Regions from separate parts of the Rhizobium sp. WYJ-E13 genome, predicted to be linked through region 3. Evidence: predicted binding sites of a transcription regulator. Region 3 holds the regulator's gene; each other region holds the start of a gene.
The links. Region 3 encodes LexA, which represses DNA repair genes until DNA is damaged. Its sites were predicted from a motif close to TGTTCNNNNTGTGTTCNG; they were not measured.
Positions count from the first base shown of each region.

Region 1: a site for LexA is predicted at 3,104-3,121, ahead of KQ933_RS05275 (DUF5680 domain-containing protein). Genes of this name have one in related genera too.
Region 2: a site for LexA is predicted at 7,033-7,050, ahead of KQ933_RS12805 (ribonuclease). Genes of this name have one in related genera too.

Region 1 is NZ_CP076853.1:1,045,814-1,055,623, reverse strand. Features, by position in the region: gene dnaE (DNA polymerase III subunit alpha) at 1-2,869, opposite strand, end outside; gene KQ933_RS05275 (DUF5680 domain-containing protein) at 3,182-3,643, shown strand; gene KQ933_RS05270 (ABC transporter ATP-binding protein) at 3,647-4,330, opposite strand; gene KQ933_RS05265 (lipoprotein-releasing ABC transporter permease subunit) at 4,387-5,691, opposite strand; gene proS (proline--tRNA ligase) at 5,708-7,030, opposite strand; gene KQ933_RS05255 (hypothetical protein) at 7,029-7,307, shown strand; gene KQ933_RS05250 (DUF1467 family protein) at 7,619-7,894, opposite strand; gene mce (methylmalonyl-CoA epimerase) at 8,112-8,516, opposite strand; gene KQ933_RS05240 (ribonuclease J) at 8,520-9,810, opposite strand, start outside.
Region 2 is NZ_CP076853.1:2,536,470-2,546,279, reverse strand. Features, by position in the region: gene KQ933_RS12845 (L,D-transpeptidase) at 1-95, opposite strand, end outside; gene KQ933_RS12840 (DUF4432 family protein) at 351-1,187, shown strand; gene KQ933_RS12835 (TIGR01244 family sulfur transferase) at 1,274-1,612, shown strand; gene KQ933_RS12830 (RidA family protein) at 1,685-2,029, shown strand; gene KQ933_RS12825 (thiamine pyrophosphate-binding protein) at 2,076-3,746, opposite strand; gene KQ933_RS12820 (CaiB/BaiF CoA-transferase family protein) at 3,760-4,959, opposite strand; gene KQ933_RS12815 (DMT family transporter) at 5,005-5,961, opposite strand; gene KQ933_RS12810 (alpha/beta fold hydrolase) at 5,963-6,907, opposite strand; gene KQ933_RS12805 (ribonuclease) at 7,065-7,802, shown strand; gene ettA (energy-dependent translational throttle protein EttA) at 7,911-9,560, shown strand; gene KQ933_RS12795 (metalloregulator ArsR/SmtB family transcription factor) at 9,718-9,810, shown strand, end outside.
Region 3 is NZ_CP076853.1:1,331,376-1,341,185, forward strand. Features, by position in the region: gene KQ933_RS06745 (ComEC/Rec2 family competence protein) at 54-2,426, shown strand; gene lexA (transcriptional repressor LexA) at 2,407-3,129, opposite strand; gene KQ933_RS06755 (VOC family protein) at 3,325-4,212, shown strand; gene kdsA (3-deoxy-8-phosphooctulonate synthase) at 4,209-5,054, shown strand; gene eno (phosphopyruvate hydratase) at 5,195-6,469, shown strand; gene KQ933_RS06770 (septum formation initiator family protein) at 6,614-6,934, shown strand; gene pdhA (pyruvate dehydrogenase (acetyl-transferring) E1 component subunit alpha) at 7,081-8,127, shown strand; gene KQ933_RS06780 (pyruvate dehydrogenase complex E1 component subunit beta) at 8,143-9,540, shown strand; gene KQ933_RS06785 (hypothetical protein) at 9,560-9,810, shown strand, end outside.

The sequences.
Region 1 (9,810 bases), 290 kb from region 3:
AGGCAAGCCACGGCGAGAATGGCGGCAGGGCGATCTTTTCCGGACCTGAGGACAGCGCACCGCCGAAGATATCCGACTGGCCGCTCAGCTTGTTTTCCTGGGCGCGCTGTGCATAGCCGAGCACGCGGTCGAGACCAGCCGAAAGCTGGGCGCGATCCAGGTTGAAGCAATCAAAGGCGCCGGCATAGATCAGGCTTTCCAGCACGCGGCGGTTTACCTGGCGTGGATCGATGCGCAGGCAGAAATCCTCGATGCTGGCGAAGGGCTTATCGCCGCGCATTTCGACGATGTGATCGACGGCGGATTCACCGACCCCCTTGAGAGCCGCAAGTGCGTAGTAGATACGGTTGTCACCGGTCTCGAACTGACGGAAGGAGGTCTGGACGGAGGGCGCGATGACCTCGATACCAAGGCGCTTGGCATCCTGACGGAAGTCGTTGACCTTTTCGGTGTTCGACATATCGAGCGTCATCGACGCTGCCAGGAACTCGACCGGATAATGCGCCTTCATATAGGCCGTCTGATAGGAGACGATGGCGTAGGCGGCAGCATGCGACTTGTTGAAGCCATAGTTTGCGAACTTTGCCAAGAGTTCGAAGATGTTGTCGGCCTGCGGCTTCGACACGCCGTTCTTGACTGCACCGTCGACGAAGCGTTCGCGCTGCTGGTCCATTTCGGCCTTGATCTTCTTACCCATGGCGCGGCGCAGAAGATCGGCTTCGCCGAGCGAATAGCCCGACAGGACCTGGGCGATCTGCATCACCTGTTCCTGGTAAACGATAACGCCCTGCGTTTCCTTGAGAAGATGGTCGATCGTTGGGTGGATCGATTCCAGCTCTTCGTCACCGTGCTTGCGGGCATTATAGGTCGGAATATTCTCCATCGGGCCGGGACGGTAGAGCGCCACGAGCGCGATGATGTCTTCGATGCAGTCCGGCTTCATGCCGATCAGCGCCTTGCGCATGCCCGCACTTTCAACCTGGAACACGCCAACCGTCTCGCCGCGCGAGAGCATCTCATAGGTCTTCTTGTCGTCGAGCGGGATCTTGGCGAGGTCGACCTCGATGCCGCGCTTCCTGCAGAAGTCGACGGCGACCTTGAGCACCGTCAGCGTCTTCAGGCCAAGGAAGTCGAACTTCACCAGGCCCGCCTGCTCCACCCACTTCATATTGAACTGGGTGACCGGCATGTCGGAGCGCGGATCGCGATACATCGGCACGAGCTTCGACAGCGGGCGGTCGCCGATCACGATCCCGGCGGCGTGGGTCGAGGCGTGGCGATAGAGGCCTTCGATCTTCTGGGCGATATCCAAGAGCCGCGCGACGACCGGCTCTTTGGCGGCCTCTTCCTGCAGCTTCGGCTCTTCCTCGATCGCCTTGGACAGAGGCGTCGGGTTTGCTGGGTTGTTCGGCACGAGTTTGCAGATCTTGTCGACCTGGCCATAGGGCATTTCCAGCACGCGGCCGACGTCGCGCAATGCGGCGCGCGCCTGCAGCGAACCGAAAGTGATAATCTGCGCCACCTGCTCGCGGCCGTATTTCTTCTGCACGTAACGGATCACCTCTTCACGGCGATCCTGGCAGAAGTCGATATCGAAATCCGGCATCGAGACGCGCTCCGGATTGAGGAAGCGTTCGAAAAGCAGCGAGAAGCGCAGCGGATCCACATCGGTAATCGTCAGTGCGTAGGCGACCAATGAGCCCGCACCCGAACCGCGGCCCGGGCCGACCGGGATGTCATGCTGCTTGGCCCATTTGATGAAGTCCGCAACGATCAGGAAGTAGCCGGGGAACTTCATGCGCTCGATAACGCTGAGCTCGAATTCCAGCCGCTCGCGATAATCCTTCTCCTCGTAGCCGGCCGACATGCCGAGCGTGGCCAGACGCATGTCGAGCCCCTCCTCCGCCTGCCGGCGAAGTTCTAGCGACTCTGCGCGCTCGGCCTCTTCGGGATCGTCTGTCGCGCCGGTGAAGCGCGGCAGGATCGGCTTGCGGGTCTTCAGAACGAAGGAGCAGCGCCGGGCGATCTCAACGGTATTATCAAGCGCCTCAGGCAGGTCGGCGAAGAGCTTTTCCATCTCCGCGCGGCTTTTCAGATAGTGATCCGGGGAGAGACGGAAACGGCTGTCGTCGGACACGATGGCGTTATGGGCGACCGCCATCAGCGCATCGTGGGCGTCATAATCGTCGCGCGTCGGGAAGAAGGCTTCATTGGTCGCGACCAGCGGCAGGTCGTGCTTATAGGCAAGGCCGACAATTTTCTGTTCGTGCCGCTTGTCATAAGCGCCGTGCCGCTGCAGTTCGACATAGAGCCGATCCCCGAAGATCCGCTTCAGCGTCAGCAGCCGGGTCTCCGCCGCAGCGGCGTGGCCGTCCTTGAGCGGCATGTCGATCGGCCCGGTCGAGGCACCCGTCAGCGCTATCAGGCCCTCCGTGCCGATCTCATCAAGCCACGAGGCGCGGACATGAATTGTCGAGTTGCCCTCGCCACCGAGATAGGCGCGGCTGACGAGATCGACCAGCCGTTCGTAGCCTGCATCGGTGGCGGACAGAAGCACGATGGAAGGCAGCTTGACCAGCGCCTGCTGGCCTCCCCGCTTCTCGGTTTCGAGACCGTCTTCCATATCGATCGACACCTGGCAGCCGATGATCGGCTGCAGCCCGTCATCCATCGCTTTCTGGGAGAACTCCAGTGCAACGAAAAGATTGTTGGTATCAGTGATGGCAATCGCCGGCTGGTTGTCGCCCGCTGCCTTGTAGAGGATCTTTTTGAGAGGCAATGCGCCTTCGAGCAGCGAATAGGCAGAGTGAACCCTCAGATGAACGAAGCCCGGCTTGCCGCCGATCGCACCCTGTTCCGCATCCGCCATAACATGCCCTTCCAACTGCCTCATTGAAGAGTGCGCATTGTCGGCATTGAAGGCGATTCTGTCCAGAAAAAGTCCCGCCGCGGGATCGCATGGCTGCCATGCGATCCCCTGAATTCTTACATTGCCATGACGATCAACGAGAAGCTGGCAATGAACATTGCGATGGAGGTGAATGCTGCGATATCACGGATCATGTCAGTCATCTGGCTCTCCTTTGCTCTTATGTTTTTACTTTGTTCCATGTATGTTCTATTGTCAACAGGGTTACCCCCCACTTCCGCGGGACATGGTTAACATCGGAGCAAAGGGACTATGGACGTTTTGGAACTCAATAGCTTCATTGTCGAAGCCAAATCGCAGACATATGTCGCCGGCGCGAAGTCGCAGCCATCCTACCGGATCGGTGCCCACGACATCGGTTATAAGCGCGGCATCTGGCGCTATCTCGACAGCTATTTCGGCGGCACGGATTTTGCCGGTCAGGAAGTTGTGTGGCTGGAGGAAAAGCCGGTCTGGGCGATGAACTATTTCGGGCGGATCATCGAGCCCGGGATCATCGACGGGACTGTCGCAGGCACCATCATTAGCGCGGCGCTGTCACAGCTCTACAAGCAGGGGCGCTTCCTCGGCGGCATGGTATTCGATCATTCGCTGGGGCGCTATGTCGATACGAGCGAAGGCGACTGCACACATTTTCGCGGTCACGAATTCATTCTCGTGGATGGCCAAAAGGCCTATGAGCTCGACTATCGCGGCGGGCTGATTATTCCCTGATAATCAGAAATCCACGACCTTGCCGTCGGAGATCGTTACGCGCCGGTCCATGCGCCGGGCAAGCTCGTGGTTGTGGGTGGCGATCAGCGCGGCAAGGCCGGACTGGCGCACCAGGGCCTCCAGAGCGTCGAAGACATAGCTGGCAGTCTCCGGGTCGAGATTACCGGTCGGCTCGTCGGCCAAAAGCAGTCTAGGCGCATTGGCGACGGCGCGGGCAATCGCCACACGCTGCTGCTCGCCGCCGGAAAGCTCGCCCGGGCGATGCGTACCGCGGTGGCCGATGCGCATATAATCCAGAAGCATCTTTGCGCGCTCGCTCGCTTCCTTCCATGAGAGGCCGGCGATGAGCTGCGGCATCATGATGTTCTCCTGCGCCGAGAATTCCGGCAGCAGGTGATGGAACTGATAAACAAAGCCGATCTCACCGCGACGGATGGCCGTGCGCTTGTCATCGGAAAGGCCGTTACAGGGGCGACCGTTGACCGATACCTCGCCGCCGTCAGGATGCTCCAGCAGCCCTGCGATATGCAGCAGCGTCGACTTGCCGGTGCCTGACGGCGCCACCAGCGCCACCATTTCACCACTCGACAGGGTGAAATCGGCGCCCTTGAGGATAGTCAGCAGCGTTTCGCCCTGGCCATAGTGGCGCTCGACGCCCGAAAGCTTGAGAACGACATTGCGTTTCATGAATGCGGCATTCCTTGGATTTGGCCTTGGATCATGCATGACCTTGGATCTCGGCCTTATTCGGAACGAAGGGCCTGGACGGGGTCGAGGCGGGAGGCGCGCCAGGCCGGGAAGATCGTCGCGATGAAGGAAAGCGTCAGCGCCATGGCGACGACGGAAATCGTCTCGCTCACATCCATTTCCGCCGGAAGCTGACTGAGGAAGTAGAGCTGCGGATCGAAAAGCACCGTGCCAGAGACCCATGAGAAGAACTGGCGGATGGACTCGATGTTGATGCAGACGAACACGCCGAGCAGCACGCCGGCGATCGTGCCGACAATGCCGATCGCAGCCCCCGTCATGAAGAAGATGCGCATGATGGCGCCGGAGCTTGCGCCCATTGTGCGCAGAATGGCGATGTCGCTTCCCTTGTCTTTCACCAGCATGATGAGGCCGGAGATGATGTTGAGTGCGGCGACGAGCACGATCAGCGTCAGGATCATGAACATCACGTTGCGCTCGACCTGCAGGGCCGAAAAAAAAGTCTGGTTGCGCTGGCGCCAGTCGGTGATGGCAATCTGCCGGCCGGCGGCCTGCTCGACCTTGGGTCTCAAATTATCGATGTCGTCAGGGTTGTCGACGAAGAGCTCAATCGACTGCACCAGCCCGTCGGCATTGAAATAGAGCTGCGATTCCTCGAGCGGCATGTAGATGATCGAGGCATCGTATTCCGACATGCCAATCTCGAAGAGGCCGGAAATCTTGTAGGATTTGATGCGCGGGTTGACGCCCATCGGCGTCACATCACCTTCCGGTGATGTCAGCGTAATCAGGTCGCCCGCCCTGAGTCCCAGCTGATCGGCCATGCGGCTTCCAACCAGAACGCCGTCGCCCGCGGCAAAACCCACCATATCACCGGACTTGATGTTATCGGAGACCGTCTTGAGCTTGGTCAGGTCCTCGGCCCGTGTGCCGCGCACGAGCGCGCCGGTGCTGCCGCCCGTCTGCGAAGAGGCCAGCACCTGACCTTCCACCAATGGCAGCGCCATCTTGATACCGGGCACCGCCTCGAATTTCTTCACGAGATCGGCATAGTCGGTGAACGGACCATCGACCGGCTGGATGATCATGTGGCCGTTGATGCCAAGGATGCGGGAGACGAGTTCCGTCCGGAACCCGTTCATGACAGCCATGACGATGATGAGCGTCGCAACGCCCAGCATGATGCCGACGAAGGAGAAGCCGGCGATGACCGAGATGAACGCCTCCTTGCGGCGGGCGCGCAGATAGCGCCACGCCACCAGGCGTTCGAATGTGGAGAATGGCTTGCCAGCCGGACCCAAGCCGGATTTGGAACTCCGGTCCACTGCTGCCTCTGCCATTTCGCCTCCGTCTTTCTTAAGCCACGAACCTGTTGATCGCCGCCTCGATGGTCATCGTTTCGCGGGCACCGGTCTTGCGGTCCTTCACTTCCACTTCGCCGTTCGCGACCGCGCGCGGACCGGCAATGATCTGGTACGGCACGCCGATCAGATCGGCAGTCGCAAACTTGGTACCCGCGCGGTCGTCCGTGTCGTCATAGAGCACGTCCTTGCCCGCCTTGGTCAGCGCCGCGTAGATCAGCTCGCAGGTGCCGTCGCAGGCCTCGTCGCCGGCCTTCATGTTGATGACCACGACATCGAAGGGTGCGACCGACTCCGGCCAGATGATTCCGTTCTCATCATGCGATGCTTCGATGATGGCGGGAACAAGGCGCGTCGGGCCGATACCGTAGGAACCCATGTGAACGAAGTGTTCCTTGCCATCAGGCCCTTGCACCTTCGCGCCCATCGGCTCGGAATACTTCGTACCGAAGTAGAAAATATGGCCGACTTCGATGCCGCGCGCAGAAAGACGCTCGCCTTCCGGAATGGCATTGAAGGCCGCCTCGTCGTGCATTTCCGAAGTCGCGGCATAAAGCGACGTCCACTTGTCGAAGATCGATTTCAGGCCGTCGACGCTGTCGAAATCCGTGTTTTCCGCGGGGATATCGAAGTTGACGAAATCCTTGTGGCAGAAAACCTCGGACTCGCCCGTATCGGCAAGGATAATGAATTCGTGGCTGAGATTGCCGCCAATCGGTCCGGTATCGGCGCGCATCGGAATGGCGCGCAGGCCGAGACGATCGAACGTGCGCAGATAGGCGGTGAACATCTTGTTATAGGAATGCTCTGCCCCTTCGCGCGTCAAATCGAAGGAATAGGCGTCCTTCATCATGAATTCGCGCGAGCGCATGGTGCCGAAACGCGGACGGATCTCGTCACGGAATTTCAGCTGAATGTGATAGAGATTGAGCGGCAGGTCCTTGTAGGACTTGACCGAAGAACGGAAGATATCCGTGATCATTTCTTCGTTGGTCGGGCCGTAGAGCATCGGACGGTCCTGGCGGTCCTTGATGCGCAGCATCTCCTTGCCGTAGGCGTCATAGCGGCCGCTCTCCTGCCAGAGTTCGGCCGACTGTAGCGTCGGCATCGAAAGCTCGATGGCGCCCGCCCGGTTCTGCTCTTCGCGGATGATATTGTTGACCTTGTCCAGCACCTTCTTGCCCAGCGGCAGCCAGGAATAGATGCCCTGCGACTGCTGGCGGATCATGCCGGCGCGCAGCATCAGCCGGTGGGAGACGATTTCCGCCTCCTTGGGATTTTCCTTGAGGATGGGTATGAAGAAGCGGGACAGACGCATGGCGGATTCCGGTACAGTTGAGACGCCGCTTACCCAAGCGGAATCGACGGTCTTTGATAAAGATGGGAGCGTTCATAACCGCTTCGCGACAGGAAAGAAACCCGCGACCGGCGCGAGCACCCTCCCGCAGACGCATGTTAGCGCCCACAAATTCAGCAGGCGCGAAAAAGCGCGTATTTATAAGGACTTGAAGGTAAATCTTGTCAACAGAAAAATTTTGCGTGAGTGTAGCAAAAATGCAAAAAAAGCTGATGACAAAGCACAATCTTTGGGCTAGTTTTAGCTCACAAAACAGGCAAGAAGGTTAAATTCTTGCCGAATTCGCGGTCAAGTCTTGGGAGGATCAGATCTTAGGCGCGCTTGTCGCTGCCCCGGTAACGGTTAAGGATCACGCGATACTTAAAACAAGGCTTTTAGCCTTGTTTTTTTTTGCTTTTTCGGCTCCCGATTGCCCCGAAAATCGAGCCATCCTACGTTAGGTGAGCCCGCTTTCCGTTACGCAAGCTCTTTGCCCACTTGCGTGACGTGCATATGACAGTTTTTCGCGGTCGCGTTTACATTTGCTCAAAGTTTGAGCAAAAGACATCCCTAATAGAAGCTAGGCCCTATTTGTGGAAGTGCGTCGAAGCCGAAACCGAAATAGGTCGAGCAGACGTACCAGATGCCGTAAATGGCGCCGGAGACGAGTGTCGTCAGAGAGAAGACGAAAAGCGGACGAAAGCGCGTCGGCGCGCTTGGAACCGTGCCAAGCACGATGTCATTGTCCTCCGCCTGCGTGCGCAGGCCGATCGGCAGGACAGCAAAAAGCGTGATCCACCAGATGATGAAGTAGACCGCGAATCCCTGGAGGAAGGCCTGAAACATGTTGGTTCCCGTCGATATGCGCCTTACAGCATCAGGTTTTCCGAAAATCGGAATCGATTTTCGGAAAACCTGAAGCGTTGATTCAAAGAGCTAGAGCGCCCCTGATGCGCCCGAATGGATGCACGGCGCTCTAGCACTTCGTTGTGCGTGCTTATAAGCGGGAATGCTGGCCAATTCAAAGGCTGTGGATAATTTGGGTCACTCTGCCGCAGCGCGGTCAGATCTGCTCCAGCTCAATGAGCGTCCCGAAGAAATCCTTCGGATGAAGGAAAAGCACCGGCTTGCCATGAGCACCGATCTTTGGCTCGCCGTTGCCAAGCACTCTCGCCCCTGACGCCGTAAGCCGGTCTCGGGCGGTGAGGATATCCTCGACCTCGTAGCAGATGTGGTGCATGCCACCCGCGGGGTTCTTCTCGAGGAAGGCTGCAATCGGCGAGGCGTTACCGAGCGGCTCCAGCAACTCCACCTTGGTATTCGGCAGCTCTACGAAGACGACCGTGACACCATGCTCCGGCAGCGCCTGCGGCTCGGAAACCACGGCGCCCAGCGTGTCACGATAGCTTGCGGTCGCAGCAGCAAGATCGGGCACGGCGATGGCGATATGGTTCACCCGGCCGAGCATCGTTCAGACCCTGGTGATGAAAACGGTGACGACGGGCTTCTTGCCCCAGATGTGATTGGCGGCAGCGCGCACGGCACGGCGCACGGCCTCCTGTACCATGTCGATATCCTTCCGGCGGGCGCGTGGAATGCTCTCAAACGCACCGATCGCGGCGTCGAACAACGCATCTTCCATATCCTCGCCCTCGTCATCATAGGCCGGCAAGCCGATCGCGACGAGATCGGGCTCCCCGATGATGTCGTAACGGCCGTCGAGCACGATGCTCACGGCGACATGGCCGACATAGGCAAGCTTCTTGCGCTCGCCGATACCCATCTCATCAAAGTCACCGATCAGCGACCCATCCTTGTAGATTCGGCCATGCGGCGCTTCGTCGATCACCTCGGCCGGCCCCGGCGCGAGCCGCAGCACGTCGCCGTTGCGCACACGCGGGACTGTCGCGATACCGGATTGTTCGGCGAGCTCCTTGTGGGCCGTCAGATGCGTCGCCTCGCCATGCACGGGCACGACGATCTTCGGCCGTGTCCATTCGTACATCTTCTGCAGCTCGTTGCGGCGCGGATGGCCAGAGACATGCACCAGCGCCTCTGTATCAGTGATGATGTGAACGCCCTGCTCCACAAGGCCGTTCTTGATATCCTGGATTGCCTTCTCGTTACCGGGGATGGCACGCGAGGAGAAGACGACGATATCGCCGGCGGTGAACGCCACGTTGCGCATCTCGTCACGGGAAAGCTTGGCAAGGGCAGCGCGCGGCTCGCCCTGGCTGCCCGTGAGGATGACCACGACCTTGTCGCGCGGAATGAAACCGTAATCCTCCTCGGAGATGAACGGCTTTATGCCCTCCATCAGTCCGATGTCCTGAGCGACATTGCACACACGCTTCAGCGAGCTTCCAAGCAGCAGTACCTCACGGCCCGCCGCCTCGGCGGCTTCCGCGACGGTGCGGATACGGCCGACATTCGAGGAGAAGGTGGTGATGGCCACGCGTCCCTCGGCATCTTCGATGATCTTGCGCAGGCTCTCCGAGACATCCTTCTCCGAGGGCGACACGCCATCGCGCAGCGCATTGGTGGAGTCGCAGAGCAGTGCCAGCACGCCTTCATCGCCAAGCTGGCGGAAACGCATCTCGTCGGTCAGCGGTCCAAGCGATGGCTCGTGATCGATCTTCCAGTCGCCGGTGTGGATGACATTGCCGAGCGGCGTGCGGATCATCAGCGACATCGGTTCGGGGATGGAGTGATTGACGGCAACACCTTCGATGCTGAAGGGACCGACATTGATCGTATCGCCC
Region 2 (9,810 bases), 1.2 Mb from region 3:
CCATATTGCTGCGCACCGGCCTGCTGCGGTGTGAAGGCGGCGAGCGCCAAAAGCATGGCCGAAAGGGAAAGGGCCGATTTCATAAAGCGATTCACGTCTCACACCTCGATCAGTGGCTCGGCAGACACACACCTGCGAATTTTGACGCTAGTGTGGAATTTCTTAAGCCGTGCTGAACAAAACATAAAAACAACGGTGTTTTGCGTTTACTCATAAACGCTTGCGCGAAGATGACGTTCCTGTGAAGTCGTCGGTTACGGTACTCCCTGGCCATCTCATCGGTCCCGATTGACGAGGGTGGCCGCACGACCTAACCCTACCGCAACCAAGATTCCCCGGGAGGACTGCCGATGATCGAATTTGCCGCCGCAAGCGGGCCGCGCCTGATGCTGGACGAAACATCGGTGCTGGATATCGGCGGCTGCATCGTCGAGGGCGTCGACATCGCGCCCAAGCGGGCCATCCCTGATGACGGCGATCCGCGAATCGATCATTCGCTGGAAGGCTTCCTTTTTACCTGCGGTCCCGATCATATCCGTCACCGCCAGCCAGTTCCCGGCACGGACGGCAAGATCTATCCGCTGCACGGTTCGGCCTCCGGCCATCAGGCCAAGGTGCTCCGGACGACGTTCGAGAATGGCAATGCCGAATGCCGCGCCGATATCGATATCACCACGGTGGAGGGGCTGCCGCGGCGCATCGAGCGGCTGTGGCGGATCGACGGGGCCACCGGCGAGGTTTCGCTGGAGGACCGCATCGTCAATAGGAGCAATGAGACCGTGCCGACCTTCCTGATGTATCATATGAACATCGGCGGCAAATGGCTGGACGGGGGAACGCGGCTCGAAGGCCGGATGCTGGAGGGCGGCGGTTTTCCCTGGACTTTCGGCGAGGAGCCGGGTGGTATCTTCTGCGTGGAGGCTCCGGCCACCGAGGAGAGCTTTGCCGAAGTCCGGCTCGGGCCGATTGCGGCGATTGGCGGCAGGACGCTCAGAGTGCGGTTTCGCGCCGATACGCTGCCGCATCTGCAGATCTGGCGGAACCAGAAGGCGCCGGCGCATATCATCGGTATCGAGCCAGTTTCGCACCGCTGGGTGCTGCGCGATGAACTGGAAGCGGCCGGCGAGTTCAACTGGCTGAAGCCTGGTGAAAGCCGCAGCTATGGCCTGCGTTTCGCCTTCGTCTAATGAAGGATGATTGGCTGAAGACGTGTTGACGCTTGACAGGACGCGTCGTAGACCTTCAGCCCACCATTTTCGAGGAGATTGAGACGATGGATATCCGCCAGATCGACGATGAATACTCCGTTTCCGGCCAGATCACGGTTGAGGATCTCGACCAGATCAAGGCCCTCGGCTTCAAGTCCATCGTCTGCCATCGTCCGGACGACGAAAGCCCGGACCAGCCGCCCTTTGCGGTCATCGAAGCCCGTGCCAAGGAGATCGGCCTCGAGATTACCCATGTGCCTGTCGGCCCGATGGGGGTGACCGAGGAAGCCGTGCAGGGCATGGTCGATGCGCTCGACGAATTCGAACGCCCGATGCTCGGCTACTGCCGCTCCGGCGCACGCTCCACGGCGATCTATCAGAAGACGCATCATATCCGCACCTGATCCGGTCCCATCCGGACACAATCCGACGCCGCCTGAACGCGGCGTCTTTCATTTAATGAACAGGAGAACACGATGAGCATCAAGCGTATCGATATCGGCGCCCGCATGAGCGGCGCCGTCATCCACGGCAACACCGTTTATCTCGCAGGCCAGGTCGGCGAAGGCGAGAGCGTCACCGATCAGTGCAAGTCCGCGCTTGGCGAAGTCGACCGTCTGCTGGCTGCCGCCGGCAGCAACAAATCGAAGATCCTGCAGACGATCATCTATCTCTCCGACATCGCCTATTTCGCTGAGATGAACGCCGTTTGGGAAGGCTGGATCGACCCGGCAAACCCGCCGGCCCGTGCCACCAGCGAAGCCAAGCTCGCTGCGCCGAAGTACAAGGTTGAGTTCATCGTTACGGCCGCTCTCGACTAAGAGCGTCCTGCGGAGACCAATCAAAGCCGGTGAGGTTTGAACTGGATTAGTTCGCGGACTCACCGGCTTTTTGTTGGGCGATTTCCGAGAGCGTCCTTGTCGGCGTAATCGCTTCAGGATCGAGCTTGATTTCAATGATTGCCGGCTTGCCGCTGTCGCGCGCGCGCTCGAAAGCCGGCGCGAAATCCTCGGTCTTTTCCACCGTCTCGCCGTGGCCGCCATAGGCGCGAGCAAGGGCTGCGAAATCCGGATTGGTGAGATCCGTGGCGCTGACGCGGCCTGGATATTCGCGTTCCTGATGCATGCGGATCGTGCCGTAGATGCCGTTGTTGACGACGACCGCGATGATCGGCAGGCCGTAGCGCACAGCGGTCGCAAATTCCTGTCCGTGCATCAGGAAGCAGCCGTCGCCGGCAAAGCAGATAACTTCCTGATCGGGAAAGAGCCGCTTGGCGGCAACGGCGGCCGGAAGGCCGTAACCCATGGAGCCTGAGGTCGGTGCCGCCTGCGTGTTGAAGCGGCGGAAGCGGTGGAAGCGATGCACCCAGGTGGCGTAGTTTCCGGCGCCATTGGTGAAGACCGTATCCGGCTTCGTGTTTGCCTCCAGCCATTCCAAGATCGGCCCCATATGGACGGCGCCCGGACCCGTGGCCGGCGGCTTCGACCATGAGAGATAGGCCTGATGCATACGCTCAGTGCGTTCGGCCCAGCGCGGTTCGGCAGGGGCTTCCAGATCGGCGAGCGCTTCGATGAAGTCGATGGGACTGGCGCAGATCGCGAGATCAGGGCGATAGACGCGGCCGAGCTCGGACGAGTCTGGATGGATGTGGACGAGCGATTGGGCAGGGTAGGGGATGTCGAGCAGCGTATAGCCCGAGGAAGGCATTTCTGACATACGGCTGCCGAGCAGGATCAGAAGGTCGCTCTCCTTGATCTCTTTGGCGAGCGCCGGATTGATGCCGATACCGACGTCGCCGGCGTAGCAGGGATGCAGGTGGTCGAACAACATCTGCCGGCGGAAGGAACAGCCGACCGGCAGGCGGAAGCGCTCGGCAAAGGTCTGGAAATCGGCGACCGCATCAGCATCCCAGCGGGTGCCGCCAAGGATGACTATCGGCCGCTCGGCCTTCAGCAGGCGCAGATAGAGATCGTCGATCTGGCTGCGGCCGGGATGGGCTTCGACGCGCGCGTAGCGCCTTGCTTTCGGGGCCTCGACCTCGTCGCGCAACATATCTTCAGGAAGCGTCAGCACGACCGGACCCGGACGGCCCGATGTGGCGATCGCGAAGGCGCGGGTGACGAATTCCGGGATGCGGGCGGCATCATCGATCTCGCCGACCCATTTGGCGAATTCGGTGAACGCGCGGCGGAATTCGACCTCCTGGAAAGCTTCGCGCTCGCGCGCCTCCCGCTGCACCTGGCCGATGAAGAGGATCATCGGGATCGAATCCTGCCTGGCGATATGCAGGCCGGCGGAGGCATTGGTGGCGCCGGGGCCGCGGGTGACCATGCAGATACCGGGCTCGCCGGTCAGCCGGCCCCAGCAATCCGCCATCATCGCCGCGCCACCTTCCTGACGGCAGACGATGACATCGATATCGCTGTCATACAGGGCGTCGAGCACCGCAAGGAAGCTCTCTCCCGGCACGCAGGAGAGGCGCTTCACCCCGTTCGCCTTCAGCGCTTCGACGATCAACTGTCCGCCTGTCCTTTTCATGGCCCCTTCCTTCTCATGGTGACGTTTTCCTCTCCCATTCCTCAAGTTCGGCCAGAACTTCGGCATTGTGTTCGCCCAGGCGCGGGCTCGGCCGTTCGTAGCGCAGCGGCGTTTCCGACAGGACCACCGGCGTGCGCACGCCCGGTATCATCGTGCCCGCGGCATCCGGCAGGTCGACGCGCAGGCCACGCGCCTTGATCTGCGGATCGGCAAACATTTCCTCGATCGTATTGATGGCGCCCGCCGGCACGGCATTGTCCTCGCAGGCTTTCAGGAGATCGGCCTTCCGCCATTTCAGCGTTTCGGTCGAGACAAGCCGGCGCACCTCGCCGCGGTTGGCGACGCGCGCCTTGTTGGTCGCAAAACGCTCGTCATCGGCGATGGAAAGGGCGAGGATCGTGCAAAGGCGGCGAAACTGGCCATCGTTGCCAATGGCAAGGATGAGATAACCGTCAGCCGTCGGCACGACTTCATAAGGTGAGATGTTCGGATGGGCATTGCCAAGGCGAACCGGGGCTCTGCCGGAGACCAGGTAGTTCATATTCTGGTTGGCGAGCACGGCCGATTGCACATCGAGCAGCGCCATGTCGATGAACTGGCCTTCGCCTGATTTCAGCGCATGGATGAGGGCGGCCTCGATGGCCGAGACCGCGTAGATGCCGGTGAAGACATCGGCGATCGCCACACCCGCCTTCATCGGCTGTCCCTCAGGTTCGCCTGTGATCGACATGAAGCCGGACATGCCCTGGACGATGTAATCGTAACCAGCGAGGTTTGCATAAGGGCCGGTCTGGCCGAAGCCGGTGATGGAGCAATAGACGAGGCGCGGATTGATCGCCTTCAGGCTCTCGTAATCGAGCCCGTATTTGACGAGACCTCCAAGCTTGAAATTCTCGATCAGCACATCGGCTGTCGCAACGAGACGGCGCACCAGCGACTGGCCTTCATCGCTCTTCAGGTCTGCGGTGATGGAGCGCTTGCCGCGATTGGCGGAATGGTAATAGGCAGCCGAGAGGTTTTCTCCGTCCGCGCCTTCAACGAAGGGCGGCCCCCAATGCCTCGTGTCGTCGCCGCCATCGGGGTTTTCCACCTTGATGACATCGGCGCCGAGATCGGCCAGCATCTGCCCCGCCCAGGGTCCGGCCAGCACGCGCGCAAGCTCGATGACCCTGATGCCCGCAAGCGGCGGTTTCTTCTTCACGTCTTGCGTCATGTTCCTCCCAAATTCCTCCCAAACTCCTCTCATGAGCGGCGGATTTCAGGGCGCCCGCGTCACCTCAGATGTATCGGATACGGGTTTGGAAGCAAAGCGCTGCTCGCGCCAGATGATGTAGAGGCCGGACGCGATGACGATGAGGATGCCGAGCCATTTCAACGCGTCGGGGAAATCGGCGAAGACCAGCCAGGCAAAGACGGTGGCCGAGACGATTTCCAGATATTGCAGCGGCGCCAGCGTGGAGGCCGGTGCGGCCCGATAGGCGTAAGCCGCGAGAATGCCGGTTATCGCCGCGGCAATGCCCGTACCCAGCAGGTAGCCGAAAGCGGGAAGATCGGGTATGGCCGTATCGATGATGTCAGAGCCGCTGCCATAGCCGATGAAGAGGACAACGGCGCAGAAGAAAATGCCCCAGAGGCCGGTCTGGAACTGCATGGCCCAGGGATCTTCGCGGTGCGATAGTACCCGTGTCATCAGCGCGAAGACGGCGATGCAGAAGGCGCTGACGACGGGCAGCAGAGCGATATAGCCGACCTGTTCGAAGCTCGGCTGAATGATCAGCAGGGCCCCCAGGAAGCCGACGGCGCAGGCGCTGTAGCGCCGCCAGCCGATCGTCTCTTTCAGGAAGATGCTGCCGAGGATCGTAAGAATGATCGGCTCGACGAAGAAGATGGCGATGGCATCGGCAACCGCCATGACCTTCAGCGTGGTGACGAAGCAGATCATCGAGATAGTGACCATTGCGCCACGGATGGCATGATACCAGCTCTGCTTCAGCGAAAACTGGATCTTCGCGCCGCGCAGGAAGACGAAAGGCAGCATGGTGAGCGACTGGATGACGAAGCGGAAGCCAGCGACTTCGGTGGACGAGATCGTCGCGGTCGCGAGCTTCGAGAAGATGTCGATCAGCGGCGAGATCATCACCGACAAAAACATAAAAAGCAGGCCAAACGTCACCTCGGAGGCGGCGGGATGGCGTATGGAACTCGTGCTTGTCATCTCAGATCCTTTCGCTCGGGACCGCGCGGATCGCCGCGTCGCACCAGCCGGCGAAATCCGCAATTGCCGTTTGCGCGCCGATCTCGTTCAGCGTTTCATGCCGCATGTCCTGATATATCTCCGTGCTGATACGGGAAAAGCCCTGACTTCTCAAACGCTTTGACAGCCAGAGGACGGCTTTTCCATTGATGGTTGCCGGGTCCTGACCGCCGCCGACCAGATGGATCGGCAGGTCTTTCGGCAGCCTCTCGAGCCGCTCCTTCTCGATGCCGCGGAAGGTGAGGGCGAAGATATCGAGCCAGAGCGATACCGAGGGGCCGAAGCCGCATAGCGGATCGGCGATATAGGCATCGACCTCGGCCGGATTGTGCGACAGCCAGTCGAATTCCGTCCGGTGGTTGGGAATGGATTTGTCCCAGGCGGAAAATGTCAGCCTCGGCAGCATGTCGCTTGGCACATCCGAGCCTTTGAGCATGCGTTCGGCAAGCAGGATCGCCTGCGCAACGCGGCCGGAAAGTCCAACCGAGAAATTTGAATTCCAGACGGCAAGGGCTGCGAAACGGCCGGGGAGATCGGCGGCGGCATTAAGGGCGATCAGGCCGCCCATCGAATGGCCGAGGAGGATGACGGGCAGGCCGGGGTGGCGGGTCGTGGCAAAGTCATGCACGGCGGCGATATCGTTGATGACGCGCTCTATGCCGCCCTGTCTCGCGAAGCGACCGAGCGGTGCATCGGGCGCGCTTGTCTCGCCGTGGCCGCGATGGTCATGCGCATAGACATGATAACCTCTTGCCGCCATGGCCTCGGCAAAGCGCCGGTAACGGCGAGAATGTTCGGCGAGCCCGTGTGAAATCATCAGGATAGCGTGCGCCTGGCCCTCTGCAGGCTGGTGATGGCACGCAAGCGAAGCCCCGGCATTCTGAAGCCGCAATGTCTCGGAAAACATGCATTCCTCCCGCGCCCAAAAGACCAGATCGCAGGACAAATGCAATATTGCGGTTCTCCTCATACATGAGAAAGCGCGATTTTGCTGCGATTCAGGGTTGCGCAATTTTCGGCTTCATGCTTGTTTGTTCCTGTATTGTTCTTTGTCGGGGCTATCAATGGGTAAGTTTCTCCTTTCGGTTTCCATTCTCTTCCTTTCGCTGTCGTCAGTCGGACCCGTATCCGCGCAAGAAAGCGGGCGCACGCGTTTCATCCTTGCGGCAAGCTGGCAACCGGCATTCTGCCAGACCAACCAGAAGAAGGCCGAATGCGCCAGCCAGGGCGGCGAGCGTTATGACGCCACCAACTTTTCTCTCCACGGTCTATGGCCGATGCGGCAGGACTATTGCGGCGTACCCGCCGACCAGAGAGCCGCCGACAAGGACGGCCAGTGGACGAACCTGCCGACAGTGAGCCTTTCGGCCGAGACGAAGAGCGCGCTCGACAAGGCGATGCCCGGCACGCAATCGGGGCTCGAGCGGCATGAGTGGATCAAGCACGGCACTTGCACGAAGATGAGCGCCGACGAATATTTCGCCACCGCCATTCACCTGATGGGCGATCTCAATGCTTCGGCCGTGCGCGATCTCTTCGCCGCCAACGTCGGCAAGACGCTGAAATCCGATGCGATCAAGGCGGCTTTCGACAAGAGCTTTGGGGCCGGTGCCAGCGACCGCGTGAAAATGAGCTGCCGCCGCGTCGGCAATATCAGAGTGATCAGCGAGCTGACGATCGGGCTTTCGCAGGATGCAGTTTCGGCGCAAGCGAAGGAGAAGGGCCTCGGCGGCCTCATCCAAGGGGCAGGGCAGACGTCCTTCGGCTGCGATGAAGGCCTTGTGGATGCCGCCGGCTTCTGATGGAAACATGCCGAAATCCTGACGAAACAGGGTTTCGGCGTTGCCCGCGGGCGTGGTTTCGCCTACATAGCGGCCACGATTTCAAGTTTCCGCCCGGAGCATCCCAGCATGGCACGCCAGTTCATCTATCATATGTCCGGCCTCAACAAGGCCTATGGCAATAAGAAGATCCTCGAGAATATCCATCTTTCCTTTTATCCCGATGCCAAGATCGGTATCCTGGGTCCGAACGGTGCCGGTAAGTCCACCGTGCTGCGCATCATTGCCGGCCAGGACAAGGAATATACCGGGGAAGCCTGGCTCGCCGAAGGCGCGACCGTCGGCTATCTGGAGCAGGAACCGAAACTCGACCCCAGCAAGACGGTGTTCGAGAACGTCATGGAAGGTGTCGCCTCCAAGACGGCGATCGTCGATCGCTACAACGAACTGATGATGAACTATTCCGACGAGACGGCGGAAGAGGGTGCGAAGCTCCAGGATATCATCGACAGCCAGAACCTCTGGGATCTGGAAAGCCAGGTCGAGATGGCGATGGAAGCCCTGCGCTGCCCGCCGCGCGACGCCGATGTCACGACGCTGTCGGGCGGTGAGCGCCGCCGTATCGCGCTCTGCCGCCTGCTTCTGTCGCAGCCGGACCTGCTGCTGCTCGACGAACCGACCAACCATCTTGACGCCGAAACCATCGCCTGGCTCGAAAAGCATCTGCGCGACTATCCGGGCGCCGTAATGATGATCACCCACGATCGCTACTTCCTGGATAACGTCACCGGCTGGATCCTCGAACTCGACCGCGGCCGCGGCATTCCTTACGAAGGCAACTACTCGGCCTACCTGCAGGCGAAGGCAAAGCGCATGCTGCAGGAAAACCGCGAAGAGGCAGGTCGCCAGAAGGCCATCAGCCGCGAACAGGAATGGATCGCCTCCAGCCCGAAGGCCCGTCAGGCCAAGTCCAAGGCGCGTATCAAGTCTTACGAGCAACTGGTCGAGGCCGCCGAGAAGCAGCGTCCCGGCGACGCGCAGATCATTATCCCGGTCAGCGAGCGCCTCGGTCAGGTGGTCATCGAGATGGACGGTATCACCAAGGGCTTCGAGGGCCGCACGCTGATCAACGATCTGTCGATCAAGCTGCCGCCGGGCGGCATCGTCGGCATTATCGGCCCGAACGGCGCCGGCAAGACGACGCTGTTCAAGATGATCACCGGCCAGGAAAAGCCCGACAGTGGTTCGATCCGCATCGGCGAGACCGTGCATCTCGGTTATGTCGACCAGAGCCGCGATGCGCTTGATGGCAACAAGACCGTCTGGGAAGAAATCTCCGGCGGCGCCGAAGTCATCAAGCTTGGCAAGTTCGACATGAACTCGCGCGCCTATTGCGGCGCCTTCAACTTCAAGGGCGGCGATCAGCAGCAGAAGGTCGGCAATCTCTCGGGTGGTCAGCGCAACCGCGTTCACCTTGCCAAGATGCTGAAGGCCGGCGGCAACGTTCTGCTGCTCGACGAACCGACCAACGACCTCGATACGGAAACGCTTGGTGCTCTGGAAAGCGCGCTGGAAGCATTTGCCGGCTGCGCCATTATCATCAGCCACGATCGCATGTTCCTCGACCGTCTGGCCACGCATATTCTCGCGTTTGAAGGCGACGGCCATGTCGAGTGGTTCGAAGGCAACTTCGAGGATTATGAACAGGACAAGATCCGCCGCCTTGGCCCCGACGCCCTCAATCCCGGCAGCCAGGCTCACAAGCGTCTGACCCGCTAATCGGTTTTTCGTGCATTTCGAAGCCCCGGCTGGTCCGGGGCTTTTTTAATGTCTGCTGTCGTTATCGATACAGGCAATTTCGCAAATCGGTGAAATGCCGCTTGCCTCCGCTATCCAAGTCACATAAAGATATCTTTATATCTTGATTGGGTAGGATATGAGCGAACCCTTAAGGCTTGGACTGGATGCGCTGGTGGACGTCTTGAAGGCGGCCGGCGAACCGACGCGCCTGCGGCTCCTCGCGCTACTG
Region 3 (9,810 bases):
TTATGACGGGGTTCGAGACAAGAGAACGGCAGGCGCAATCCGTTGATGCCAAGATGGATTTTGCCGATGTCGCACCGCGCGCCATTGTGACGCAACCGGTAAGGACGCAAGCTGCTGTTCCGCTGCAGTGGCGGCTGATTGGCATTGCGAAACAACACGCCGAATCGTCTATTCGCATGGCCGGGGAAGAGGCTGGCCACGGTCGCCTCATTCTCTTCTCGCCGGTCTTTCTCGGTGCGGGTGCCGCGACCTGGTTTCTGGCAGTTTCGGATTTTCCGGCCATCTCGCTTGGTCTCTGCCTGTTTGTCCTCCTCCTTGCCGTTGCGCTCTGCGGATATGGCCGGACGAAATTGCGGGCGACGCTGCTTGCTCTGCTTCTCTTTGCCGGTGGAATGCTTTCGGCACAGGTCGAAACATGGCGGGCGCGGACCTTGATCCTGGATTCCGCCGTAACGACAACGGTGACCGGCCGCATCGAGCGTCGCGAAGGCGATGGAAGAGGGCGCTGGCGCTATATTCTTGCTGTTACCGGAACGGATGCTCCCGAGATCAAGCGTCCACCCAAGCGCATTTCCGTCCTGGTCCGGGGCGCCACGCAGCCCTTTGAGCTTGGTGACGTCATCGAGGGCAGGGCACGTCTCACGCCTCCGGCGGGACCGGCACTTCCCCACCTCAACGATTTTGCCTTCAGCGCCTATTTCGATGGCATTGGTGCCAACGGCTTTTTCTATGGTGCGCCGAAAAAGACTGCCTCGCAGCCGCAGCAGGCGGGCTCGTTCGGTGAGGCGACCCTGGAATGGCTCTATCGGCTCAGGAGCGGCATCGGCGATCGAATCCGCTCCGTCCTGCCGGGTGATACCGGCGCCTTTGCTGCTTCACTTGTCACCGATGAGAGACGGGCGATCTCGGATGAAACGACCGAGGCGCTGCGGCAATCCGGCCTTGCCCACATCATCGCGATCTCCGGTCTCAATATGGCGCTCTCCGCCGGCATCTTCTTTGTCGGCCTGCGGGTCATCCTCAGTCTTTTTCCCGCCATTGCCCAAGCATGGCCGACCAAGAAAATCGCGGCGGCCGGCGCGCTCGCTGCGGTGACGGCTTATTATCTGATCTCGGGTTTTGCCGTCTCCGCCGAACGCGCTTTCATCATGATGGCGATCATGCTGGTTGCCGTCTTCTTTGACCGGCCGTCGATCAGCCTTAGAAACGTGGCGCTGTCCGCGCTCGTGATCCTTGCAGTCTCGCCATCGGAGGTGCTGGGGCCGAGTTTCCAGATGTCCTTTGCCGCAACGCTTGCCCTGGTCGCCGGTTACGACCTCTGGAAAGTGCGTCCGATGCGGGAGAATGCCTTTGCCAAGCTGCCGATCCTCAAACCTGTCCTCATGATTGGCGGCTTCTTCGGCGGCATTTTCCTGACGTCGCTCATTGGCGGTTTCTCGACCGCGCTGTTTTCGATCGATCATTTTCACCGGCTGACTGCCTACGGCCTGCCGGCAAATCTCGCGGCCATGCCTGTCATTTCCTTCATCGTCATGCCTGCCGGGATGCTGGCGATGCTGCTGATGCCTTTTGGCCTCGATGGCCCGATGTGGCAGATCGCAGGATTCGGGCTCGATCTGGTGATAAAAATCGCAAAGACGGTATCGAGCTGGGGCGGCAATATCGATGTGGGCCGTTTGCCCGGCTGGTACTTCCCGACAGCCGTCTTCGGGTTTCTGCTGCTAACCTTGCTCAGAACCAGACTGCGGCACGCCGGAACAGCAATCGTTGCGGTTTCCACGCTTGCCGTCGCGTTGCTTCCGGTCGAGGCGATGCCCGACATCACCATCGCCGAAGATGGCGGCCTGGTTGCTGTTGTCGATGGAGAGGCGATAGCTTCGAATCGCGAAAAGCCTCCTGCCTTCATCTTCGAACAATGGCAGCGGGCGCTTACCATGGAAGAGCATCGAAAGCCGTTCATGCTCCAGGCTGTCAATGTCCCCGCTGCGCCTGAAGGCAAACAGCTGCAGCTGTCACGGGATCAGCAGGACGAAGCCAGAGCAGCAATGAGACATGCCGCCGCAAGCTCGCCATCGCGCTTCTCCTGCCAGAAGGGCGCCTGGTGCACTGCCTTGCTCGGGAATGGAAAGAAACTGACGATCATCGACAATGCAGCCTATCTCGGGCCGGCCTGCGATACGGCCGATATCGTCGTTACCCCTGTCCGTTTGCGGTTTGACCATTGTCGCTCCGGCGCATTGCTCTTTACTGGCGAGACACTACGCAGAACAGGCTCGATCGAACTTCGTTTTACCGATAAGGGAACTGAGATCACAACTGCATTCGACACGTTGCGACGGCCCTGGATGCGCCACCGTGCCTATGATTGGCGCAGCGACAGTTTCGCAGACGCCAGTACGTCACCAGTCAGTGATAGCGGCGAATGAGGCCGACGAGCTTGCCCTGGACCTTGACGCGATCCGGCGGGAAGATGCGCGTCTCATAAGCGGGGTTTGCTGCTTCGAGTGCAATCGATGCACCCTTGCGGCGAAAACGCTTGAGCGTCGCTTCCTCCTCGTCGACGAGTGCCACGACAATATCACCGGGATTGGCGGTGCTGCCGTTGCGGATGATGACCGTGTCGCCATCGAAGATGCCGGCTTCGATCATCGAGTCGCCACGAACCTCGAGCGCATAATGCTCACCCGAGCCCAGCATGTCGGCGGGAACATTGATGTCGTGCGTATTGTTCTGGATTGCCGAGATCGGCACGCCGGCGGCGATGCGCCCCATGACCGGCACAGAAATCGAATTGCCGTTGTCGGCAGCAGGTGCAGGCTTTGCCGGAGCGGGAGCCAACGGCTGAGGCTTTCCGAGGCTGCCCTCGATGACGCTCGGCGAAAAGCCGCGCCGAGGCTGCAGGCTTGGGCTGTAGGCTTCCGGCAACTTGATGACTTCGAGCGCGCGTGCCCGGTTCGGAAGCCGGCGAATGAAGCCGCGTTCCTCAAGCGCCGTGATCAGCCGGTGAATACCGGATTTAGAGGCAAGATCCAGCGCATCCTTCATCTCGTCGAAAGACGGCGGAACGCCTGACTCCTTCATCCTTTCGTGAATGAAAAGAAGGAGTTCCTGTTGTTTGCGTGTGAGCATGGCGTGTACCCCAGTCTTGAAACAAATCCAGAACGGACACTATATGTTCCATATGTGTTCTGCAAGTAGCTAAATTTTCGTAAAACTTCTGTTCATTCTGCAGAGAATTTTATTTTTATCGGCGGAAAGCCTGCCTGGCCTTGCTTCGTAGCGTCTGCTGAAGCACATCTCCTGGTGATTGCTAGAGAGTAGCCGATGACCCAGGACATGCTTCCGATTGATCATCTCGTTTTGCCGGTTACCGATATCGACCTTGCCCGCGAAAGGCTGGGCAAGCTTGGTTTCACCGTCGCGCCCGATGCCCGCCATCCCTTCGGCACGGAAAATGCCTGCGTTTTCTTTACCGACAAAACCTACCTTGAGCCATTGGGTGTCGCGAGTGTGGAGGAGAGCGAGGAGACGGCGCGTGAGGGCAATGTCTTCACTGCCCGCAATCAGGCTTTCCGTTTCCGCTGCGGCAGCGAAGGATTGTCCGCCATCGCCTTTGCGACAGGGGATGCAAAGCAAGAACATTCTCGTTTCGTGAAGGGCAGCATCAGTGCCGGTCCTGTGCTGCAGTTCGAACGTCCAGTGAAAATGCCCGATGGTGCAGAAAGTGTTGCCGGCTTCCGGCTCGCCTTCGCTGGCGACCTACGGGCACCGGATTTCTTTCTCTTCGCTGTCGAGCGCATCAACCCGCTTCCGGCCAGCCGCAGCGCGCTGGAGATCCATGCCAATGGCGTGACAGGCATTGCCGAGATCGCGCTCGCGGCGCCCGAGCCGACAGCTTTCGGCGAGTTCGTTCGCGCGGCGGCAAAAGCCGCTTCTGCCGATGTCACGAGTTTCGGGCTGGAGGTGCCGACCGGAAACGCAAAGATCAGCCTGATGACCCCAGAGGGGCTGGAGGCCTATTTCGATCTGGCGACGCCGGATAGCGATCGCGGCCTGCGCGGCCGGGCGATCCTCTTTGCGGTTGCCGATCTGGCCGTGACAGAAGCGCATTTGGCTGCTAACGGGGTGACCTATACACGCAAGGCCAACCGTATTCTTGTGAAGCCCGCGCCCGGTCAGGGCACGCTCTTCGCCTTCGAGGAAACACCATGAGCTCCAATACCAATGCAGAGGTCCGGATCGGCGAAGGCGCTGGCCAGGTTCTGTTTTCCAATTCTGCCAAGCTTTCGCTCATCGCTGGTCCGTGCCAGATGGAAAGCCGCGAGCATGCCTTCATGGTCGGCGGCACGCTGAAGGAGCTGTGCGACAAGCTCGGTATCGGCCTCGTCTACAAGACCTCCTATGACAAGGCAAACCGCACCTCGATTTCCGCCAAGCGCGGTATCGGCCTCGAAAAGGCGATGGAGGTTTTCGACGACCTCAAGAAGGAATTCGGTTTTCCTGTCCTGACGGATGTTCATACGGCAGAACAATGCGCCATTGTCGCTGAAACCGTCGACGTGCTGCAGATCCCGGCCTTCCTCTGCCGCCAGACGGATCTTCTCGTTGCCGCCGCCAAGACCGGCCGCGTCGTCAACGTCAAGAAAGGCCAGTTCCTCGCGCCCTGGGACATGAAGAATGTGCTCGGCAAGCTGAATGCCAGCGGCAATCCGAATATATTGCTTTGCGAACGCGGTGTTTCCTTCGGCTACAACACGCTGGTCTCCGACATGCGTTCCCTGCCGATCATGGCGGCGATGGGCGCTCCTGTTATCTTCGACGCCACGCATTCCGTCGCCCAGCCGGGCGGGCAGGGCGATTCCTCCGGCGGCCAGCGCGAATTCGTTGAAACGCTGGCGCGTGCTGCCGTAGCCGCCGGCGTTGCGGGTGTCTTCATCGAAACCCATGAGGATCCGGACAATGCCCCTTCCGACGGCCCGAACATGGTCTATCTCAAGGATATGCCGCGGCTTCTGGAAAAGCTGCTCGCCTTTGATGCGGTTGCCAAGGGCTGACAGTCAAAAGCCTGACATGATCGTGTTATAGCGACGATCAGACAGGCAGGCCGGAGGTGTCGCAAAGCGCCATTGTAATTTGCGTACCTTCGATTAAGACGGTTTCAAACGATTTATCCACCCACGAGCAGGAAAAAACCATGACTGCAATTACCGATATCATCGCCCGCGAGATTCTCGATAGCCGTGGTAACCCCACCGTCGAAGTCGATGTCTATCTCGAAGACGGCAGCATGGGCCGTGCAGCTGTTCCCTCGGGTGCTTCGACCGGCGCGCATGAAGCTGTCGAAGTGCGCGATGGCGGCAAGCGCTATCTCGGCAAGGGTGTCGAAAAGGCCGTCGAGGCCGCCAACACGGAAATCTTTGACGCGATCGGCGGCATCGACGCCGAAAACCAGATCCAGATCGACAAGATCATGATCGAACTCGACGGCACGCCGAACAAGTCGCGTCTCGGCGCCAACGCCATCCTCGGCGTTTCGCTCGCCGTCGCCAAGGCTGCCGCAGAGGCTTCCGGCCTGCCGCTCTACCGTTACGTTGGCGGCGCTGCCGCAAACCTGCTGCCGGTTCCGATGATGAACATCATCAACGGCGGCGCACATGCCGACAACCCGATCGATTTCCAGGAATTCATGATCCTACCGGTTGGCGCAGATTCGATCCGTGAAGCTGTTCGCATGGGCTCGGAAGTCTTCCATACGCTGCGTAAGGAACTCGCCGCCCAGGGACACAATACCAATGTCGGCGACGAAGGCGGTTTTGCCCCGGGTCTGAAGAGCGCTCCGGAAGCCCTCGACTTCATCATGAAGTCGGTCGAGAAAGCCGGCTACAAGCCGGGCGAGGACATCTACCTCGGCCTCGATTGCGCCTCGACGGAATTCTTCAAGGATGGCAAGTATGTGATGGAAGGTGAAGGCCGCACGCTCGAGCCGGGCGCCATGGCTGAATACCTTGCCGAACTCGCTGCCAAGTATCCGATCATCTCCATCGAAGACGGCATGGCCGAAGACGACTGGGAAGGCTGGAAGACGCTGACCGATCTCGCCGGCAAGAAGTGCCAGCTCGTCGGCGACGACCTCTTCGTCACCAATTCGGCTCGCCTGCGCGACGGTATCCGCATGGGCGTCGCCAACTCCATTCTCGTCAAGGTCAACCAGATCGGCTCGCTGACGGAAACGCTCGACGCCGTCAATACCGCGCACAAGGCAGCCTACACCGCCGTCATGTCGCACCGTTCGGGTGAGACGGAAGACTCCACGATCGCCGATCTTGCGGTTGCCACCAACTGCGGTCAGATCAAGACCGGTTCGCTGTCGCGCTCGGATCGCCTTGCCAAGTACAATCAGCTCATCCGCATCGAAGAAGGTCTCGGCCCGCAGGCTGAGTATGCCGGTCGTTCCATCATTCGTGGCTAATACGGCTTTATAAATCAGGCATTTGGAACCCGCGCTTCGGCGCGGGTTTTTTGTTGCGCTTGCCTGGGAGGGGCTCAGAGTCAACGAACGGTTAATCTCTGCGCGTTAAATTGAAACGATTGGTAATGCGTAGAGCATGCGTATATGTGGACAAAGCATCACAAGAAGAGAAAGACCGGTCGCTTCGTCATTCCGGCCATGACGGTCGCCTTTCTCTCCTATTTCGGCTATCATTGCATCCATGGCGATTATGGTCTGCGTGCGACGGAGGCGTTCGAGCGCCAGCGTCTCGCGCGCGAGAGGGAATTGGCGGTGCTCAAGGCCAAGCGCGAGCATCTAGAGGCGCAGGTAGCGCTCCTCAGCGACGGCTCGCTGGACAGGGATATGCTCGACGAAAAGGCGCGGTATCAGCTCAACATGTCGCGCGCGGACGAGATTGTCATTTACAATCATTACCGCAATTAACCGAATTTAGGTTAATTGCGCTTTCTTGTTTTTTATCAATAATTTACCGGCGAATATGAGCCATGCAATTATGGCATTGCTGTGGTCATTTTTCTTCCCTATGGTACGCGCCACCTGAGAACCGATAAACCCATAGGGAGGGTTGAATGGCGTTGCGCAAAACCGCGACCGTTTCCAGCCGCAAAACCAGTGCGAAATCCGCAGCCAAGGCATCGAATGGCGGTCCCATCGCCGATTTCGATCGCGATGAGGAGCTGAAGGCCTATCGCGAGATGCTGCTCATCCGCCGTTTCGAGGAAAAGGCGGGCCAGCTTTACGGCATGGGCTTCATCGGTGGTTTCTGTCACCTTTACATCGGCCAGGAAGCTGTCGTCGTCGGCATGCAGATGGCGCAGAAGGAAGGCGATCAGGTCATCACGGCCTATCGCGACCATGGTCATATGCTGGCTACCGGCATGGAAGCCCGCGGCGTCATGGCTGAACTGACCGGCCGTCGCAGCGGTTATTCACGCGGTAAAGGCGGCTCCATGCACATGTTCTCCAAGGAGAAGCATTTCTACGGCGGTCACGGCATCGTCGGTGCGCAGGTGTCGCTCGGCACCGGTCTCGCCTTCGCCAACAAGTACCGCAGCAACAATTCGGTTGCTGTTGCCTATTTCGGCGATGGAGCTGCCAACCAGGGTCAGGTCTACGAGAGCTTCAACATGGCTGCTCTCTGGAAGCTGCCGATCATCTATATCGTCGAAAATAACCGTTACGCCATGGGCACCTCGACAGCCCGCGCGACGGCGCAGTCGAACTATTCGCTCCGCGGTTCCGGCTTCGGCATTCCCGGCATGCAGGTCGACGGGATGGACGTTCGCGCCGTCAAGGCTGCTGCCGATGAGGCGCTCGAACACTGCCGCTCCGGCAAGGGGCCGATCATCCTGGAAATGCTGACCTATCGCTATCGTGGTCACTCCATGTCTGACCCGGCGAAATACCGCACCAAGGAAGAAGTGCAGAAGATGCGCTCCGAGCAGGACCCGATCGAGCAGGTTCGCCTGCGCGTGATGGAAAAGGGCTGGGCGACCGAGGACGATCTGAAGGCGATCGACAAGGAAGTCCGCGATATCGTCGCCGACAGTGCCGATTTTGCGCAGGCTGATCCGGAGCCGGATGCATCCGAGCTTTACACCGACATTCTGCTCTAATCGGGGAGGGAACCCATGCCTATCGATATCCTCATGCCCGCCCTTTCTCCGACGATGGAAGAAGGCACGCTGTCCAAGTGGCTCAAGAACGAAGGTGACAAGGTCACGTCCGGCGACGTGATTGCCGAAATCGAAACCGACAAGGCGACGATGGAAGTCGAAGCCGTCGATGAAGGCGTCATCGGCAAGCTGCTGGTTCCGGCCGGCACTGAAAACGTCAAGGTAAACGCCAAGATCGCGGTCCTGCTGCAGGAAGGCGAATCGGCCGACGCGATCTCCGCCGCTCCTGCCGCCGCTCAGCCGGCTCCGGTCGCTGCCCCGCAGGTTGCCCAGGAAGAGAAGCCGACGAATACCGGGTCGGCTGCTGCCCCTGTTCCGGCCGAGCCCAAGGCTTTCGTGCCGAACGACCCGGAAATTCCGGCTGGTACCGAAATGGTGTCGATGACGGTGCGCGAAGCGCTGCGCGACGCCATGGCCGAAGAAATGCGCGCTGACGACAGCGTCTTCGTCATGGGCGAGGAAGTTGCCGAATACCAGGGTGCCTACAAAGTCACCCAGGGCCTTCTGCAGGAATTCGGCGCTCGCCGCGTCATCGACACGCCGATCACCGAACACGGCTTTGCCGGCGTCGGCGTCGGTGCCGCCATGGCCGGCCTGAAGCCGATCGTCGAGTTCATGACCTTCAACTTCGCCATGCAGGCGATCGACCAGATCATCAACTCGGCTGCCAAAACGCTCTACATGTCCGGTGGCCAGATGGGCGCTCCGATCGTCTTCCGCGGCCCGAACGGTGCTGCTGCTCGCGTCGGCGCCCAGCACAGCCAGGATTATGCAGCCTGGTACAGCGCGATCCCAGGCCTGAAGGTCGTCATGCCCTACACGGCATCCGATGCCAAGGGGCTGCTGAAGGCCGCGATCCGCGATCCGAACCCGGTCGTCTTCCTCGAAAACGAAATTCTCTACGGCCAGCATTTCGATGTGCCGAAGCTCGATAATTTCGTTCTGCCGATCGGCAAGGCCCGCATCCACCGTCCGGGCAAGGATGCCACCGTCGTCTCCTTCGGCATCGGCATGACCTATGCGACGAAGGCGGTTGCTGAGCTCGAAAAGATCGGCATCGATGTCGAACTGATCGACCTGCGCACCCTTCGTCCGATGGATCTTCCGACCGTCATCGAATCCGTGAAGAAGACCGGCCGTCTGGTCACCGTCGAAGAAGGCTATCCGCAGAACTCCGTCGGCACCGAAATCGCCACGCGCGTCATGCAGCAGGCCTTCGATTATCTCGATGCGCCGATCCTGACGATCGCCGGCAAGGACGTTCCGATGCCCTACGCCGCCAACCTCGAGAAGCTCGCGCTTCCGAATGTCGGTGAAGTGGTCGATGCGGTGAAAGCTGTTTGCTACAAATAAGGGGCTGGCTGTGACCGCGATGAAAGATGTCAGGCGCATTGCTTGGTCGATCTACTGGAAGTCGGTTTTACTCGGTGCCATCTGCGGTTTTGTTGCCGGTGCAGTTTTTGGGTTCGTTTTCGGATTCGCCGGCGCATTTGCCAGCATACAGCGAGACACTATGGTTCCATTTATTCAATGGGGTGGTGCTATTAGCGGTCTGATTGCAGGTTTTTTGGCGTTCAATTTCATTTTGGCACGCACAATTGGAAAGTCGATTGGTGGGCGGCA